Regions from separate parts of the Verminephrobacter aporrectodeae subsp. tuberculatae genome, predicted to be linked through region 2. Evidence: predicted binding sites of a transcription regulator. Region 2 holds the regulator's gene; the other holds the start of a gene.
The links. The regulator FliA, encoded in region 2, starts transcription of late flagellar genes. The targets are predictions, from matches to a motif close to CTAAAGTTTNNNNNNNNNNNGCCGNTA.

Region 1 (8,739 bases), on a different contig from region 2:
GTCTGGTTCGCGTTCGCGCCCACCTGGAATTGCTGCGTTCCAAAGCTGCCGTCGAGCAGCCTGGTGCCGCTGAATTCCGTGGTCTGCGCGATGCGGTCGAGCTCCGCGACCAGCTGACCCACTTCGCGCTGCAATGCCTGGCGATCGACGGCGCTGTTCGTGGCGTTCGCCGACTGCACCGCGAGTTCGCGCACGCGCTGCAGGATGTCCCCGGCGGACTTGAGCGCGCCCTCGGTGGTCTGCGCCAGCGAGATGCCGTCGTTGGCGTTGCGCGCCGCCTGGTTCAGGCCGCGGACCTGGGTCGTGAAGCGCTCGGTGATCGCCAGGCCCGCGGCGTCGTCCTTGGCGCTGTTGACGCGCAGGCCTGACGACAGGCGCTGGATCGACTGACTCAGCGAAGCCTGGCTCAGGCCCAGGTTGCGCTGCGCGGTCAGCGTGTTGATGTTCGTATTGATGGTGGAAGCCATGGCGAATCTCCAGAAACCAAGGTCCCCTTAGCGCAGCAGCGCGAGCACGCCCCGGGGCAGCTGGTTCGCCTGCGCGACCATCGCCGTGCCGGCCTGCTGGAGAATCTGCGTGCGCGAGAGGTTCGCCGTTTCCGCAGCGAAGTCGGCGTCCAGAATCCGCGAGCGGGAAGCGGACAGGTTTTCCGAAGTGATTTGCAGATTGCTGATCGTGCTCTCGAAGCGCGCTTGCAGCGCCCCGAGCTTGGCGCGCTCGCTGCTCACGAAGGTCAGCGCCGAGTCCACGGTCTTCAGGGCGTCGGTGGCGCTGGCGAAGCGGCTCACGTCCAGGCCGGCGACGGTGTGCAGCTGCGAGCCGCCGTTGCTCAGCTGGTTGCTGGCCGAGGCGACGGAGAACGAGCGCTCCGAATCCAGCGTGATGTAGCCGCCGGTGCTCACGAAATTGGCGACGGCGTCGATGGCCAGCGGACGCCCTATGCCGATGATTGCGCCCGCCGCGTCGTAGCCCGTGACCGTGATGGGCGCGGCGTTGGGGATCTCCGTGTCGCCCACCACGATGTTGTTTCCCGTGGCGTTGGTCAGAATGATCTGGCTGCCGCTGGCGTTCAGCCAGGCGTTGATTCCGGTTTTCGCCGACTGCTCATTGATCGCGGACACGGCGGCGGACAGGCGGTCGGTGCCGCTGGCCGACGTCAGGGTGAAGGAAACCGTCTGGGCGTTGCCCAGGTTGTCGCCCTCGAACCTCAGCGTGTACGCGCCCACGGCGGCCATGCCGGCCAGGTGCACCTCGGTGCGGGCCGTTGCCGTCACGCCGGTGTCCGCCTTGAGCGCATTGATCTGATCGGCGGTGGCCTTGGCCGTGGCGCTCTCGGCCACGGTCAGGGTGCCGGTTCCCAGGTAGCCGCTGATGGCCACGGTGCCCGTCGTCACGCCGTTGATTCCGGTCCCGCCGTTGGCTGGGGTCGTGGTCTGGAGATCCGCCGAGCCCGGGCCCGCGCCGTTGGCGGCCAGGTTCTGGTTGTTGCCGTACACGCTGGTGCGCAGGTTCACGGTGGCCGCGACGATGGTCTGGTTCGCGTTCGCGCCCACTTGGAATTGCTGCGTTCCAAAGCTGCCGTCGAGCAGCCTGGTGCCGCTGAATTCCGTGGTCTGCGCGATGCGGTCGAGTTCCGAGACCAGCTGACCCACTTCGCGCTGCAAGGCCTGGCGATCGACGGCGCTGTTCGTGGCGTTCGCCGACTGCACCGCGAGCTCGCGCACGCGCTGCAAGATGTCCCCGGCGGACTTGAGTGCGCCCTCCGTGGTCTGCGCGAGCGAGATGCCGTCGTTGGCGTTGCGCGCCGCCTGGTTCAGGCCGCGGATCTGGGTCGTGAAGCGCTCGGTGATCGCCAGGCCCGCGGCGTCGTCCTTGGCGCTGTTGATGCGCAGGCCCGACGACAGGCGCTGGATCGACTGACTCAGCGAAGCCTGGCTCAGGCCCAGGTTGCGCTGCGCGGTCAGCGTGTTGATGTTCGTATTGATGGTGGAGGCCACCGCGCATCTCCAGAAAAACGGGGTTCCTGGCGGCTTGCGGGCGGCAGGCCACCGAGAGCCTGTCTGCGATCCGATCCGTTGCCCTAGTGTCCTGCCCCGCGAATAGCGGCACATGAAACTGCGCCTTTCGCGCCATGGCGGCGTTGCAAATCCTCGCGATACCTACGGGTATCGCTGCGGTTTGCGCCTTGCCATGACGCGAAATGCATCAGTTTCATCTTGTGCCGCTATTCGCGGGGCAGGACACTAGTTTTCGGTGTGCCTTCGGAAAACTTGAGGGGCAAGGCCGCCGCCGGCCGGTTTTTGCGCCACTTATCCGCCCAACGCCCCCGGACGGCATCAGCACAATGGCCAGGAAATGGCCCGTCGCCCGATGCATTGCCGCAGGCAAGCGCAAGCGGTGGCGCACGCACGGGCGCGGAGATTCACCATGGCACCCTCTCTCCCCAAAGCCCCGCCGAGTGCGCACGATGGGCTGCGCACGGCGCTGCTGGCAGCGGACTGGCCGCTGCTGGCCCGGCTGTGCCGCCAGGCGCTGCGCAAGAATGGGCGCGACCTCGGGGCGCACCGGCTGCTCGGGTTTGCGCTGCACCGGCAGCGCCGGTTCGGCGCCGCGCGCCAAGCCTACCAGCGTGCCAGCGTGCTCTGGCCCGACGACGCTGAGCTGCTGGTGAACCACGCGAACGTGCTCATCGAGCAGGCGCGCAACAACGCCGCGCTGCCGCTGCTCGAGAGGCTCTGCGGGCTGCGTCCCGAGCAGGCCATCGTCTGGATCAAGCTGGCCGAATGCTGCTACCTGCCGGGCCTGCACGACAGGGGTTTCGCGGCCAGCCAGAACGCCGCCGCGCGCGCCCGGACGCTGCACGAGCGCGCGGCAGCGCTGATGCAAAGCGCCATCCACCGGCGCGAACTGGGCCAGATCCGCGAGGCCATCGAAGACTCCGAGCGCGCCATCGCGCTGTTCCCCGACGAGCCGGGAAACCACACCAACCGGCTGCTGTTCATGCTCTCGGCGCCCCAGGTGGACGCCGCGCAGCTGTCCGCCGCGGCGCGGGAATACGGCGCCATCTTCGAGTCGCCGCTGCGCCAGGCGTGGCCGCGCTTCGAGCAGCACCGGGGCGCGCCGTGGCGCCGCCTGAGGGTCGGATTCCTGTCGCCCGACTTCCGGATGCATTCGGTGATGTACTTCGCCGAGGGCCTGCTGGCGCGGCTGGACCGGCGCCAGTTCGAGGTCTTCGCCTTCCATCTGTTCCCGGACGAGGACTCCGTGAGCGCGCGCGTGCAGCGCCATGCGGACCATTTCGTGCGCCTGGCGGGACTCGACGCGCGGCAGCAGGCCGAGGCGATCCGCGCGCAGGGAATCGACATTCTGGTGGACCTGGCAGGGCATACCGGGCACAACGGCCTGCTGGCACTCGCGCACAAGGCGGCGCCGGTGCAGGTTTCATGGCTCGGCTTCCCGGCGACGACCGGCTTGCAGGCCGTGGACTACCGGTTCACCGACGAAATCACCGACCCGCCCGACGCCCAGGCGCAGTACACCGAGCGGCTCTACCGCCTGCCCACGCCGTTTGCCTGCTACCGCCCGATGAGCCGCAACCCGCTGTGGCGCTACCAGCCGCGCTACCAGGTGCACCCGGCGCCGGCAGGCGAGCGGGGCTGCGTCACCTTCGGCTCGTGCAACAACCTGGGCAAGCTCAGCGACGAGGTGCTCGCGCTGTGGGGCCGGGTCCTGGCGGCGACCCCCGGGTCGCGCCTGCTCATCGAAGGCAAGAACCTCGACCGGCCCGACTTCGCCGACGCCTACCGGCAGCGCTGCCAGGGCCTGGGCCTGGAGCCGCAGCGGCTGGACCTGGTCGCGCTGCGCAACGCGAACCAGTACCTGACGTACCACCGCATCGACATTGCGCTCGACCCCTTCCCGCTGAGCGGCGGAACGACCACCTTCGACGCGCTCTGGATGGGTCTGCCCGTCGTCTCCATGGTCGGCGCAAGCTTCAAGGGCCGCATGGGCGTGAGCCTGCTCACGCACCTGGGGCGCAGCGAGTGGCTCGCCGAAACGCCGCAGGACTACGTGCGCATCGCGCAGCGTCTGGCCGCCGACGTTCCCGCGCTGAACACCCTGCGCCTGGGCCTGCGCGACGAGATGGAGCGCTCGGCGCTGATGCGCGAGGACCTCTTCGGGCAGCATTTCGGCCAGGGCCTGCGCGCCATGTGGCTGCACTGGCTGGCGCGGGCCGAGCATCCGCACAGCGCGCAGGCGCAGGAGCAGGCCCTGCGAGACTGGCTGCCCCGGCTGCCCGAAGAATGGACCTGCGCGCCGCAGCCCGAGGTCGGGATCGCGCCCGGTCAGCGGATCAGCCTGGTGCACGCGCACGCGCGCCTGCAGGAGCTGGTGAAAAAGGCCCGCGCCGACGCGCCGCTTGCCGCCACCCCGGCGGCGCAGATCACGTCGCGCAGCTGGAGCGCCGTCGCGCAACTCGCCGAAACCGTGCTCGACGCCGTGGCGCACGACCCCGTGGCCCTGTCCTGCCTGGCCGAGGTGGAGAACGCGCACGGCCACACCGGCTGCGCCGTGAACTACCTGCAGCACGCTGCGCGCGCCATGGGGACGGGGCTCCCCGGGACATGATGCGCGGCGCCGCCGCGACTCACTCCCTGCGGCGCAGAAAGCCGTGCGGCGCCGCGGTCAGTTGCAGGCGCTGCTCGATGTCGGAATCGACCGCGAACTCGGCGTGCCCGGCGAGCCACTGGCGCACCGCCGTCTTGGGGTTGTTGCCCACGTCCCAGGGGCGGTCCGGAAAAGAGCCCGGCGGCAGGTCTTCGACAAAGGTGTCGAAGACCACGCAGTAGCTGCCGGGCGTGACCAGCGGCGCGTAGGCGTTCAGCTCGGCGAGCACGTGCGCGTGCGTGTGCAGGGAATCCAGGCACACCATGACGCGCTGCACGCCGCGGGCTCTGGCCCGGACTTGGGCGAGCACCTCGGGCGCGGTGGACGAGCCCTCGATCATGGCGATGCGGTGGGCCATGGGGTGCGCTTCGATGGCCGCGCGGTTGTGCGCGCGGATGTCGATGTCCACGCCCAGCACCGTGCGCCGCGGCGCGCGCGGATCGAGCGGGGTGCCGGCTTCGGCGGCGTCGCTCAGGTCGAGCAAGGCGAGCAGCGAGGCGCTGAGCACCAGCGAGCCGCCGTGGGCAATTCCGGTCTCGACGATGAGATCGGGCCGCACGCGCCACACCAGCTCCTGCATGGCGACCATGTCCTGCGGGTACTGGATGATGGGACGCCCCAGCCAGTCGAAGTTGTACACGTACTGCCGCTGCACGGAGGCCCGCAGCCAGTCGCGCGAGAGGGCCCGGAACGCGCTGTCGCGCGCGTAGCCCGCGAGGCGCGCGCGGCGTTCCCGGGTGAATAGGGCGAGGGGGGCGAGGGGTTTCATGGCGGCGCGTCGCTGTCCAGGGCGGCAAAGAGCGGGCGCGGCTGCACGCCCCATTCGGCCTGCAAGCGCTGCACGGCGATGGGTGCGAACGACTGCCGCGGGGCGTCCTCGGGCCACTGCACCGAGCAGCCGGTGCGCTCCTGCAGCCAGGCGATCCATTGCGCGTGCGTGGTCTGGACGCCGCTGGCCACGTTGTAGACCGGGGCCCGGCCCGCGAGCGCGATGCGCGGCAGCCAGTCGAGCAGGTCGGCGATGTGCACGTAGTCCTTGGCCGAGCGCGGATCGCTGCGCAGCAGCACATGGCCCTGGCGCGCTTGGCGCAGCAGGTCGGCGACCAGGCTGTCCGGGCCGGCTTGCATGGCGGGGCCGACCACGTTCGACAGGCGCGCCACGCGCACGCCCGCGCGCGCGCTGGCGTGGCACAGCGCTTCGCCGGTGAGCTTGCTCAGGTTGTACAGGTACGAGGGGTCACCCGGCAGCACCGTCAGGGGCGCGTCCTCGTCGGTGCGCGCGGCCCCCAGGTAGACCCGCGTGGACGACAGGTAGAGCAGCGACGCGAAGCGCGCGCTGCGCAGCACCTTGGCGAGCAGCCCCACGTGCGCGTCCACGGTGTCGAACGGGCGCGTGCGGAAGTCGGCCGTGAGGCCCGCGCAATACAGCACATGGTGCAGCGGCCGGGTCCACGGCCCGGCGTCGCCGCGCGCCGGCGCCCACACGCCGTGCCCCTGGGCGCGCAGATGCGCTGCCAGGCGGCTGCCGATGTAGCCCGAAGCGCCGAACACGGTAAAGCGTGTCACCGGCGCTCCCCCACCACCCGCACGGGCTGCCCGGCGTACACGGTGTAGGCGCGCAGCTCGCCGTGCACGATGGAGCCGGCGCCGAGCACGCAGCCCCGGCGCAGCACGGCGCCGTCGAGCAGCACGCAGTTGGCGCCGACCCAGACGTCGTCTTCCAGAACGATTCCGCCCTTGCCGGGGGCGAAGCCCTGCTCGCGGATCAGGCGGTCGCGTTGGGTGCAGGCGTGGTTCACCGGCGCAAAGGTGCAGTTCGCCGCGATCGCCACATGGTCGCCGATGCAGATGCCGTTTCCGGTGTACAGCACGCAGCCCGCGTTGATGACCACGTGCGCGCCCACGATCAGGTGGCCGCTGCCGCCTGCGGGCTTGATCTTGACGAAGCTGTCGATCACCGAATGCGCGCCCACCACGATGCGGCTGCCGCGCACCGAGTCTTCAATGTCTGCCCAGGGCGAGATCTGCGCGGTGGCGTGGACGTCGAGCATTCAGAGCACCTCCAGCCGGGGCACGGCAGGAACGAAGCGCCCGCCCCAGGCGCGCACGCAGCCGAGCTGCCGGGTCAGTTCCTCGCGCAGGTTCCAGGGCAGGATCAGCACCCGCTGCGGGCGCAGGTACTCCTCGTCCACCACCACGATGCGGCTGCCGCGCACCGAGTCTGCAATGTCTGCCCAGGGCGAGATCTGCGCGGTGGCGTGGACGTCGAGCATTCAGAGCACCTCCAGCCGGGGTACGGCAGGAACGAAGCGCCCGCCCCAGGCGCGCACGCAGCCGAGCTGCCGGGTCAGTTCCTCGCGCAGGTTCCAGGGCAGGATCAGCACCCGCTGCGTGCGCTGCGTGCGCAGGTACTCCTCGTCCACCACCACGATGCGGCTGCTGCGCACCGAGTCTGCAATGTCTGCCCAGGGCGAGATCTGCGCGGTGGCGTGGACGTCGAGCATTCAGAGCACCTCCAGCCGGGGCACGGCAAGAACGAAGCGCCCGCCCCAGGCGCGCACGCAGCCGAGCTGCCGGGTCAGTTCCTCGCGCAGGTTCCAGGGCAGGATCAGCACCCGCTGCGGGCGCTGCGTGCGCAGGTACTCCTCGTCCACCACAGGGATGTGGCTGCCGGGAAGGAATTTGCCCTGCTTGGCCGGGTTGCGGTCGGCGACGTAGGGCAGCAGGTCCGGGCGCACGCCGGCAAAGTTGAGCAGCGTGTTCCCCTTGGCCGCCGCGCCATACGCGCCGACGCTGATTCCCTGCGCCCGGCAGTGCAGCAGAAAGCCGAGCAAGTCGTTCTTGATGCGCAGCGCCTGCGTCTGGAGCGCGCCGTAGAAACCGGGCGCGCACAGCCCCGCCTGGCGCTCGGTGCTGAGTTGCCGCGCCACGCGCGCGGCGCCCTGCGCGCTCGCCTGGGGGTGGTCGGCCACGTCCGCGCGCGCGGCCAGCACGCGCAGGCTGCCGCCGTGCGTGGGTAGCTCCTGCACGTCGTGCAGCGCCAGGCCGCAGGCGGCGAAGATGCGCTGCACGGCGGTGAGCGAGAGGTAGGAGTAGTGCTCGTGGTACGCCGTGTCGAACTGGCAGCCCTGCACCATGCGCAGCAGCTGCGGGAACTCGAAGCTGGCCACGCCGTGCGGCTTGAGCAGCCGGGCAGAGCCGGCGACGAAGTCGTTGATGTCGGGCACGTGCGCGAGCACGTTGTTCGCGATCACCAGGTCGGCTTGGCGTCCCGCGGCGGCCAGCTCCTGCGCCAGCGCCAGGCCAAAGAAGCGCTCCACCACCTCGACTCCCCGGGCGCGCGCCGCTGCCGCCGTGCTCGCCGTGGGCTCCACGCCGTAGCAGGGGATTCCCGCCGCCTGCACGTATTGCAGCAGGCAGCCGTCGTTGCAGGCGATTTCCACCACGCGGCTACCGGCGTGCAGACCCAGGCGCTGGTGCAGGGCGTGCACGCTGGCCTTGGCGTGCGCGCGCCAGGTGCTGGAGAAGGCGCTGAAGTAGGCGTAGTCGCCGGTGAACAGCGTCTCGCGCGCGGCCTGGTCCTGCGTCTGCACCAGCCAGCAGTTCTCGCACACCAGCAGGCGCAACGGGTACCAGGTCTGCGGCGCGTGCAGCGCGCTCGCGCTCAGGTAGGCGTTCGCCGGCGGGGCGCTTCCCAGGTCGAGAAATGGCCGGCGCAGCGGGCTGTCGCAGTGCCGGCAGGCAAGCGGGTTCACAGGCGCAGTCCTTCAAAGTCTGCGGGCAGCGCGGCCTGCCCCGCGTCGTGCTCGGACATCTGGCCCGTGGGCAGGGGCCAGACGATGGCCAGCCGGGGGTCGAGCGGATGCACACCGGCCTGCGCCGCGGGCGCATGCGCGCAGGTGTGGCAGTACAGCAGTTCGGCGTCGTCGGTCAGCGCCTGAAAGCCGTGGGCAAAGCCCGGCGGGATGAGCAGCGCGCGGCCGTTGTCGGCCGAAAGGAACTCGGCGTGCCATTGCAGAAAGCTCGACGAGCCGTGGCGCAGGTCGAGCGCCACGTCCCAGACCGCGCCGC
Region 2 (8,739 bases):
GGGCGTGGACCTGCATCGGGTGCTGGTCTGATCACCGCAGCTTGGGGGAATACTGGCCGTGGGCTTGGACGCCCAAGCGGGCGCTTGGACCAAGCAGGTGTGCGCACCTTCCATTCGCCCTCGCCGTAGAGCTTGATGCCTGTGTTGTCAACGGCCAAGTGCAGTGGATCACCTGGGCGCAGCGCGGGCAAGACGACTTGCAGGCTTTGCGCGCGGCGGCTCAGGGTCGTGTAGTTGGGTACCGGCAGATTCGGGAAGGCAAGCTGGCGCAGGCTTTGAGCGAATCCTTGCACGCACGCAGCGGCAGATCAAACACCTGCTTGAGACTGCGCAAGCCTTGGATGACGGCGTCCGGGTAGACGATCGGGCGGCCGCGTCTGGGGACATCCTCAGCCGATGTGGGCGTCAGAAGGTTCTCGTCGATCCACACCGCGATATCGCCTCTGGCAATCAGCCCGGCGTTGTACTGCGCCCGGTTCTTGACACGGTAGGTCGCCTTGAGCTCGGCTCGTTGGCTGCTGTCTCTGCGCATGCTCCCTGGAAAAAGGTCGGGAATGTGCCCGGTCCGTGTCGCGACTGGCAGCAACGCTTGCATTGCCGTTGTGCGTACAAACATCAGCACGTTATGTGGTTCGGAATTGATGCAACAACGCCGGCTTGGGCACCCAAGCGCTCGTTGAATTCCGTGGATGCCCGGCTCTCATCGGGTGCTTTTGCTATGAAATAAGCAGCATAACGTTTGTGCATAAAGAAAGGCGGGCAAGGCCACCTCGACGCAGTATCTCCGCCAGCGTCTGATAATCCCCACTTGCATTGTGGATATTTCGCAGTATAAAAATAACCCAGCCATACACCCACCAAGGCGTGACCGAGCAAGCCCGCTGCGGCAAAGACCCTTGGTAATATAGGTTATTAATAGCTTGTCACCGTGCTGGATGAGTAGTACGATCCAAGAAGGTGCCTTCACCTGATCTTCTCACAAGGAGCGAACATGAAGAAAACCCTGATAACCATGGTGCTTTTGCTCGGCGCCCTGCTGAGCGCTTGCGGAGACGGCACGCAGCCGCAGCAGTCTGACTCCGCGTCCAGACCCGCGCCAGAACCCGCGTCCGTGAAAAAATCCCAGCTTCAAGACGTCAAGCCGGCGGAAGTCGTGTCTCTCTCGCTCAAAGACCTTGGCCTTCCTGCGGACGCCGACGAGGTCACGCCCTCGGGCGCCGTCTCGGAGGCCCTGATCCAGGACGGGCAACTGCGCTTTGTCACCCCCGACGACATCGGCGAGAACCAGGAGGCGGAGTTCGAGATCAGGAGCGGCGCCACAACGTCCGTATTCCATGTGGTGATCAGGTCGCAGCGGCCGACTTCCGCATTCAATTTCGGCGATGGGCCTGCGGATGCTCCGCCCCTCCCGAAGCTGATCGTTGAGGGCCTGGCGCCAGGCAACGTAGTGACCGGCGCCCCACTGACTTTCAGGATGCAAGGAATATCCGGGATGAACCTGAAGGATAACAGTCATGGGTACATAACCGCTGGGGACAATAATGACATCGCGCTGATCCTGGATGACTTGTGGTCTTTCAATCTGGCAGACTCCAGCTTTTCGATCTCGGGTCCGGCCATGCAACGAATGCTTGATACGCTGCCAATTGGCGATTTTTTCATGACGCTGAACCTCAGCAGGGACAGCGAGTTCGGGGTCGTCTATGATATTCGGGCGACCAAGGCGGAAGCGAAATTGTCGGGCAGATTGCTCTCGGAGCAAGGTGCTCCGGTTACCTCGCTCGCAGGCCGCAAGGTCTTGCTGGAGGGGGTCAATACGCGGATGCGGGCCGTCGCCGTGCTTGACGCCAATGGCGGTTTTGCGCTCGAGCGACACGTATTGCCCGATATCTATTTTCTGACCTTGAGCGACCTGCATTACCCCAATGTCATCCGCACCAGTTTTCCGGTGTACGAAGGCAGCACGCAGGCCCAGGTCACGATGGTGGTGCCACCGGGCCTGGGAGTCGACACGGGCGCCAATACAGCGAAGCAGCGGGCGGCCCCTGGTTCGTCGGCGGTGCAAAGCAGCGTGACACAAGACGGCAAGGGGCCACCCCCACGCAGCATCCCCGCCGCCAAGCGCGCGTTGGCGCCCACGCCGCTCGCCGCAGAGGGGGTCGATAGCGCGGTTTTTAGCGCCACTGCGGCCGAGCAAGACCGGCTCGTCAACAAGAAAATCGACTTCCAGGTGCCGATCGGTACCGAGAGCGTCGGCATCAGGATTACCGTGTTTTCCGAGGAGGAATACCTGCTCCCCAAAGTGAGCAGCAGAGCCGAACTTGAGCAACTGATCAGGAAACATCAGCAATCCGGGATGCTTCCGAGAGAGGATAGAAAGTACAAGGATACTTGGTCGTATTCTGTCGTGGGATTTCCTGACATCGAATTTTCAGCCAGCGGTTTGGCAAAACAGTTGCGTTTTACCGATGGAGGAATGACCGAGACCAGGTGCGTAGACGTGACCGGGCAGACCAAGAACGCTGCACTGAACATCAGCGGCAGCGTGAGCGCAATCAACATCGGTGACGATCTCTTGCCAACCACCACGACGGTCGAACTGACGCTGGGATGCAAGAAGCTCAAATCATCGTCTAGCACGCTCGAAGTCTTGTCGGCACAATTCTCGTCGCCGAACAAGAATGCCAATCCGATAATTTCACCGATCACGATTGGAGATGGAATGCATGGCAATCTGGCCGGCTGCTATCTGTCGATCCCGCAAAGCGGCAGTGACAACACCCACACGATTCCGCTTAAAATCACATATTCGCCGGCCGATGCAGAAATCACCGAAATGAACCTGGGGATCACCGAACTGAAGTCGGGTGAGCCGTTTGGCATCCCCACGAATTTTTCCACCGTCAATTTGTTGACGCAAAATCATACCAAGCAGCCTGGGCTGATCACATTCCCCGGAATTTCTCTGCCCGCCTTCGCGGGTGACATGGCCCTGGGAAATCTGGCCGTCATGGTCCGTCTCAAAGGCAGCGTGGGGGGCGCCGCAGTGAGTTCCGACCCCGCAGGAAGGGGTGGGCGGGTCAAATTTGGCGTAAAAAATGAATTTACGCCACTCTATCTTGCGGGAGATGTTGCAAAGCTGTCCGGCCGGCGCTTTGGCCCGCGCGATGACGGCGGTGATTCATGGGCCACCAGGGGAACCATCAAATGGCTTCTTGAAAACGATCTTCAATACAGCGGTCATCGTTACCGCTTTAATGACATCAGCAGCCAGCATGTCGCCCAGACTCGGGACGGGAGGTCGATTATGGATCATGCCGGCCATAGTGATGGTCGGCAAATCGACATGCGCTACGCTGACGGACAGGGCGGGTATAGCGACGCGTTGGGCGGGCAGGGTAATGGCGAACACATCAAACAACTGATTAACGCAGCTGCGGCCGAGGTAAAAAAAACGACCAAGAAGCCGGGATCTTGGTATTATGGACCCAAACTGGAAGCATTGCAGCATTGGATTACAGAAAACCGCACGATGCTTGAGATTGAAGCGGATTCTCGCTCCACCCGCGCCGTCTATATCGGGCAATCGTTCATTGAGGATGTGCTTGTCCACGGGAAATTTCCGTCCAACTCGGTGACCGGGTCAATCGCGATTCCTCTCGTAAGTGCATGGACCGAGAAGTCAGCGAAGATCTCGTCCCAACCCTATCATATGAATCATTGGCACATAAGCTTGTCGAACTACGGGCCTGTCATCAATTGAAGTCACTCCGGCGCTAAACTCGGAACACGATGACAAAGGAAGGCTGATGAACCACAGGTACGCGCTGAGGCAAGACCAATGGGAGCGCATCAAAGACATGCTGCCGGGGCGCGAGGGGCACGTTGGGGCGACGGCACGCGATAACCGCTTGTTCGTTGAGGCGGTGTTGTACCGATACCGTGCGGGCATCCCGTGGCGCGACTTGCCCGAGCGGTTCGGAGATTTTCGGGTAGTACATCTGCGCCATTCGCGATGGAGCAAAACGGATGTCTGGCAGCGCATCTTCAAGACTTTGTCGCAAGACCGGGACAACGAGTACGTGATGATCGATTCGACCATTGTTAGAGCCCATCAGCACAGCGCAGGGGCAAAAAAAAAAGAGGGAGGACGCCAGAAAACCAAGCCATAGGTCGCAGTCGTGGGGGAGCAAGTACCAAGATCCACGCCACGGTCGATGCGCTTGGCAATCCCACAGGCTTTCTCCTGACGCCTGGCCAGGCGCACGATCTCCAAGGAGCTGACGTTTTGCTCAAAGACATACAAGCAGATGCAATCTTGGCCGATAAGGCCTATGACGCCCAGGATCGGGTGATCGAGCCACTGCTCAAGGCAGGCAAGACCGTCGTGATCCCGCCACGCAGTAAGCGCAACGACCAACGTGACTACGACCGGCATTTGTACAAAGCACGCCATCTGATCGAGAACTTCTTTGCCAAGCTCAAGCAATACCGCTGCATCGCCACTCGCTATGACAAAACTGCACGCAATTTCCTCGGCGCTGTTCATCTCGCCGCTTCGGTCGTCTGGCTCAATTGATGACAGGCCCTAAGCTTGCCGACGCAACCGTAAGCATCTTGCATCCACTTGGATGCCGCTGCAATCCAATAGCGGCGCCAGAAACCGGCATTTCGGTTTTGGCGCAACGCCCGCCATACACTATGGTTTATTTCAGGAGCCCGCCATGCATGCTGGGCCTGTGCAGCAGGCAAGAGCCCGTTTCAGTGAGCCGCTTGGGGCTTGGGTCAGGGTTTTCCATGGCCGAACGGCGGCAAGCCGCATCGCCTCGGTGATGGCCCCCCGTTCGGCTGCATCCTGATCCTGCCCGGCCATGGAGGCTCAAGTTCCTGCGCACCGGGCCGATAACATGGCAACTGTGCCTCATACCAGACGGGGTTGTGGAGAGAAGCGATGAAGATAGGTCAGAAAACCGAAATCCCGGGCGCCCTGGCGCAGACCGGGTCTGCCAAGCGTGCGCAGAGTCCTCCTGGCGCGGCCGTGGGCGCCGGCACGCCGGCGGCGTCGCTTGCCGGCGTGCCGGTCACGGTGTCCGGTGCCGCCCATGCCCTGGATCCGACCGCGCGCAGCAACGCGGATTACGACGCGGGCAAGGTGCAGTCCGTGCGCTCCGCGCTGGAGAAGGGCAATTTCCGCGTGAGCGCGCAGGTCGTCGCCACGCGGATGATCAGCGACGCGCAGGAAATCCTTGCGCGCACCCGCGTTTGACGCGCACGGCAGGTACGGCGCCGGCGCGCGACGCAAACGCATGACGTCGGAAGAATCCCTTGCGGCCGTTGAACGGCTGATCGCCGAAGTGTCTGCCGCCCTGCGCGCGGCCGACCGCGAATCGCTGGAACGGCACGCCCCGGCGCTGCGCGCTGCGGCGGCCCGGTTCGCTCTTGCGCGGCAGCAGTCTGCGCCGGCTGGCGTTGCGCTGTCGCGGTCCTGGAGAGCGCGTGTCGCCGCCATCGGCGCCACGCTCACCGTGCAGCGCGAGTGCCTGGCGCGTCTGTGCGCGCTCACCGACCGGCAGGTCGCAGGGCTGCTGCCCGCGGCCGACGCCGCGTCCACCTACGCGCCGGGCCTGCGCGCTGGGGCGGCGCGCACGTACCGTCCCGCAGGCTGAAGTTTCTTGGCCTCGCAGGCCGTTTGCTGGAGCCTCAGTGCGCGCGCATCTTTGCGCGCAGCCGGGCGATGGACTGGCTGTGCAGCTGGCACACGCGGGATTCCGTGACGCCCAGCACGGCGGCGATTTCCTTGAGGTTCATGTCCTGCTCGTAGTACATGCCCATGATGTGCCGTTCGCGCTCCGGCAGGCTTTCGATGGCGTGCACCAGGGAGGTCTTGAGCCGCCGGTCGCGCAGCAGTTCCACCGGGTCGGCGGCGCTGTCGACGACGTGGTGGTCCAGAAAACCGTCCTCACCGTCGCCGCCCGGCGCCATGTCCTCCAGGTACACCAGTTGGGTGCCGCGCACCTTGCCGAGCAGGCTCTGGTAGTCCGCCAGGTCCATCCCCATCTCGCGGGCGATTTCCGACTCCAGCGGGCTGCGGCCGAGTCTTTGTTCCAGCCGGTGCACGGCGTGCTCGATGTCTTTCTGGCTCTTGCGCGCGCTGCGCGACATCCAGTCGCTCTCGCGCAGTTCGTCGAGCATGGCGCCGCGGATGCGCTGGGTGGCAAAGGTTTCGAATTGCACGCCCTGCGCGGCTTCGTAGCGCGAGAGGGCGTCGGCCAGGCCCATCATTCCGGCCTGGATCAGGTCGTCGAGTTCCACGTTCGGCGGCAGCCGGGCGATCAGGTGGTGCGCGATCCTGCGCACCAGCGCAGCGTGCTGGCGCAGCATGGCGTCGCGGTCGAGCCGGCCCTTGGCGGTGTACATCGGCTCAGCGCCTGCGCGGGCAGGGCGCGCTCTTTTTCCGGCCCGTGGACGCCGGTACTTGCGGTCCGGTCTCAGGCATGGCCCTGTCCCTCCGGGTGCCCGCTGGCGGGGGAATGCGCGAAAAAGAATCCCAGGTCCGCCGCCTTGGGGTCGAACGCCGACCGGGCGGGCGCGCGCATGGACGCGCCGACGAGTTGCTGCGCGTCGGCGCGCTCCCAGTCCTCGGGGCCGCGCTGGCCCCGGGTCACTGCGCGCAGCACCAGTTGGTGGCGGATGCAGGCGTCGATCGCGGGGCCGAGTTTGACCGCTTCGTCGACCTTGGAGAGGATCGCCTGCTGCGGGCCCGCGCTCCGGAATGCGCCGAGCATGTCGTCGAGCGTATCCCCGTGGCAGCCGGCGTTGAGTACCAGCAGGCGCTGCACCTGCGGCAGTTCGAGCATGTCGAGCAGTTCGCGCCTGCGCGGGTCGCAGGGGGCCACGCCGGCGGTGTCGATGAGCACCATCTTTTTTCCGCCGAGCAGTCCCAGCAGGTCCTGCAGCGCCGCGCGGTCGTGCGCCAGATGCGCCACGATGCCCAGCGTGCGGCCGTATGCGCGCAGTTGCTCGTGCGCGCCCGCGCGGCAGTTGTCCAGCGTGACCAGGCCCACGCTGGCGGCGCCGTGGCTGCGCGCGCACAGCGCTGCCAGCTTGGCGGCGCTGCTGGTCTTGCCGACGCCGGTGGACCCGGTCAGCGCGAAGATTCCGCCCCGTTCGTGGAGCGCCGGTGCGTCCGCTTCGGTCCTGAGGTTGAGCTCCAGCGTCTGCATGATCCAGCGCACCGCTTGCGCGGGCGCGAGCGCCGGCGGCATGCGTTCGAGCAGCGCGCGCGCCAGGCCGGGCGAGTAGCCGGCGCGGATCAGCTTGAGCATGAGCTGGGACTGGATCGGGTTCTGCCCCGCCTGCCCGAGCCAGGCGAGCGTGTCCAGGCGTTCTTCGATCAGCGCCTGCATGGTCTGGAGTTCGTGCATTGCGTGGTTCTGCCGCTGCGCCGGCGCCGGGTCGGCGCCAGGCGTCGGTGCGCCGCGGCCGCGCCGCGGGGCCGCGGGCGCCTGGCCGCCATTGCCGGCTTCGGGGCTGGCCTCGTGGCGGCGGCGCAGCATGCGCTCGCGCACATAGTCCTGAAACGATAGCGTGCTCATGCTCAGCCGCTCGGCGTCTTCTTCCACCGGGTTGCGGCCCGGGCCGGGCGCCGGGGCGTTGCGTACGGGCAGCACGGGCGGCGCGGGCTGTGCGGACGGTGCGCTGGCGCCGTCGAATCGGCCCAGCGTGTCCTCGGCCGTGGCCAGCACTTCGACGCCCTCGGGCGTGGGGCGGTTGGACAGGATCAGGGTGCCGTCGCCAAAGGCCATGCGCGCCTTGGCCAGGGCCTGCCGGGCGGTGGGGGCGTGAAAGCGCTGGATGTTCATGCTCATGCTCATGCAGAGGCCCCCTTGAGGATCGGCCCGATGCGGATGCTGTGCGTCTGCGGGATTTCACTGTGCGCGAGCACCTGCAGCCGGGGCGCGACGCGGCGCACCAGACGGGAGACGGCGTTGCGGATCGTGTCGGGTACCAGCAGGCAGGCGGGCAGGCCCAGCTCTTCCTGCCCGAGCGCTGCCTCGGCGGCTTTCTGCGTGAGCAGGTCGGCCACGCCGGGGTCGAGCGCGGGGCCCGCCGCGTTGCCCAGGGCCTGCACGAGCAGGCGTTCGAGGCCGGGTTCGATGGCAATCACGTCGAGCTCGCGCGTCGGGCCGTAGATTTGCTGCACGATCGCCGGCGCGAGGGCAATGCGCACGCGGCGCGCCAGCTCGGCGGGGTCCGGGGTGGCGCCGGCATGCTCGGCCAGGGTCTCGACGATGCTGCGGATGTCGCGGATGTGCACCGACTCTTCGAGCAGCAGCTGGAGCACTTTCTGGAACGCTGCGATGGAGACCATTTTCGGAACCACCTCTTCGATAAGCTTGGGCGCCAGCCTGGCCACATGTTCCACCAGTTGCTGGGTTTCCGTGCGGCTCAGAAGCCTGGCGGCCTGCACTTGCATCAAGTGTGACAAGTGGGTGGCGATCACGGTTGGCGGATCAACGACCGTAAAACCCGCCATTTGCGCGGCTTCCTTCTGCTGCACGTCGATCCAGTGCGCCGGCAGGCCGAACGCCGGGTCCGTGGTCGGCGTGCCGATGAGCGGGGTGCTGATTCCGCCGGGGTTGATGGCCAGGAACATTCCGGGGAAGGCCTCGCCTTCGTCGACGATCACGCCGCGCAGCGTGATGCGGTAGCCGCCGGGTTTGAGCTCCAGGTTGTCGC

Region 1: the regulator FliA is predicted to act here: its motif matches at 2,249-2,275, upstream of D5041_RS02225 (flagellin N-terminal helical domain-containing protein).

What each region holds. Positions count from the first base shown of each region.
Region 1 is NZ_QZCX01000001.1:564,915-573,653, reverse strand. Features, by position in the region: gene D5041_RS02230 (flagellin N-terminal helical domain-containing protein) at 1-467, opposite strand, end outside; gene D5041_RS02225 (flagellin N-terminal helical domain-containing protein) at 495-1,997, opposite strand; gene D5041_RS02220 (O-linked N-acetylglucosamine transferase, SPINDLY family protein) at 2,428-4,629, shown strand; gene D5041_RS02215 (cephalosporin hydroxylase family protein) at 4,649-5,437, opposite strand; gene D5041_RS02210 (NAD-dependent epimerase/dehydratase family protein) at 5,434-6,234, opposite strand; gene D5041_RS02205 (acyltransferase) at 6,231-6,719, opposite strand; gene D5041_RS02200 (Rossmann-fold NAD(P)-binding domain-containing protein) at 6,720-6,941, opposite strand; gene D5041_RS02195 (Rossmann-fold NAD(P)-binding domain-containing protein) at 6,942-7,172, opposite strand; gene D5041_RS02190 (class I SAM-dependent methyltransferase) at 7,173-8,423, opposite strand; gene D5041_RS02185 (dTDP-4-dehydrorhamnose 3,5-epimerase family protein) at 8,420-8,739, opposite strand, start outside.
Region 2 is NZ_QZCX01000003.1:643,230-651,968, reverse strand. Features, by position in the region: partial or broken gene D5041_RS17975 (transposase) at 81-532, opposite strand; gene D5041_RS17970 (carboxypeptidase-like regulatory domain-containing protein) at 992-3,763, shown strand; one part of gene D5041_RS17965 (IS5 family transposase) at 3,810-4,160, shown strand; one part of gene D5041_RS17965 (IS5 family transposase) at 4,163-4,579, shown strand; gene flgM (flagellar biosynthesis anti-sigma factor FlgM) at 4,952-5,266, shown strand; gene D5041_RS17955 (hypothetical protein) at 5,307-5,666, shown strand; gene D5041_RS17950 (RNA polymerase sigma factor FliA) at 5,701-6,417, opposite strand; gene flhF (flagellar biosynthesis GTPase FlhF) at 6,489-7,862, opposite strand; gene flhA (flagellar biosynthesis protein FlhA) at 7,871-8,739, opposite strand, start outside.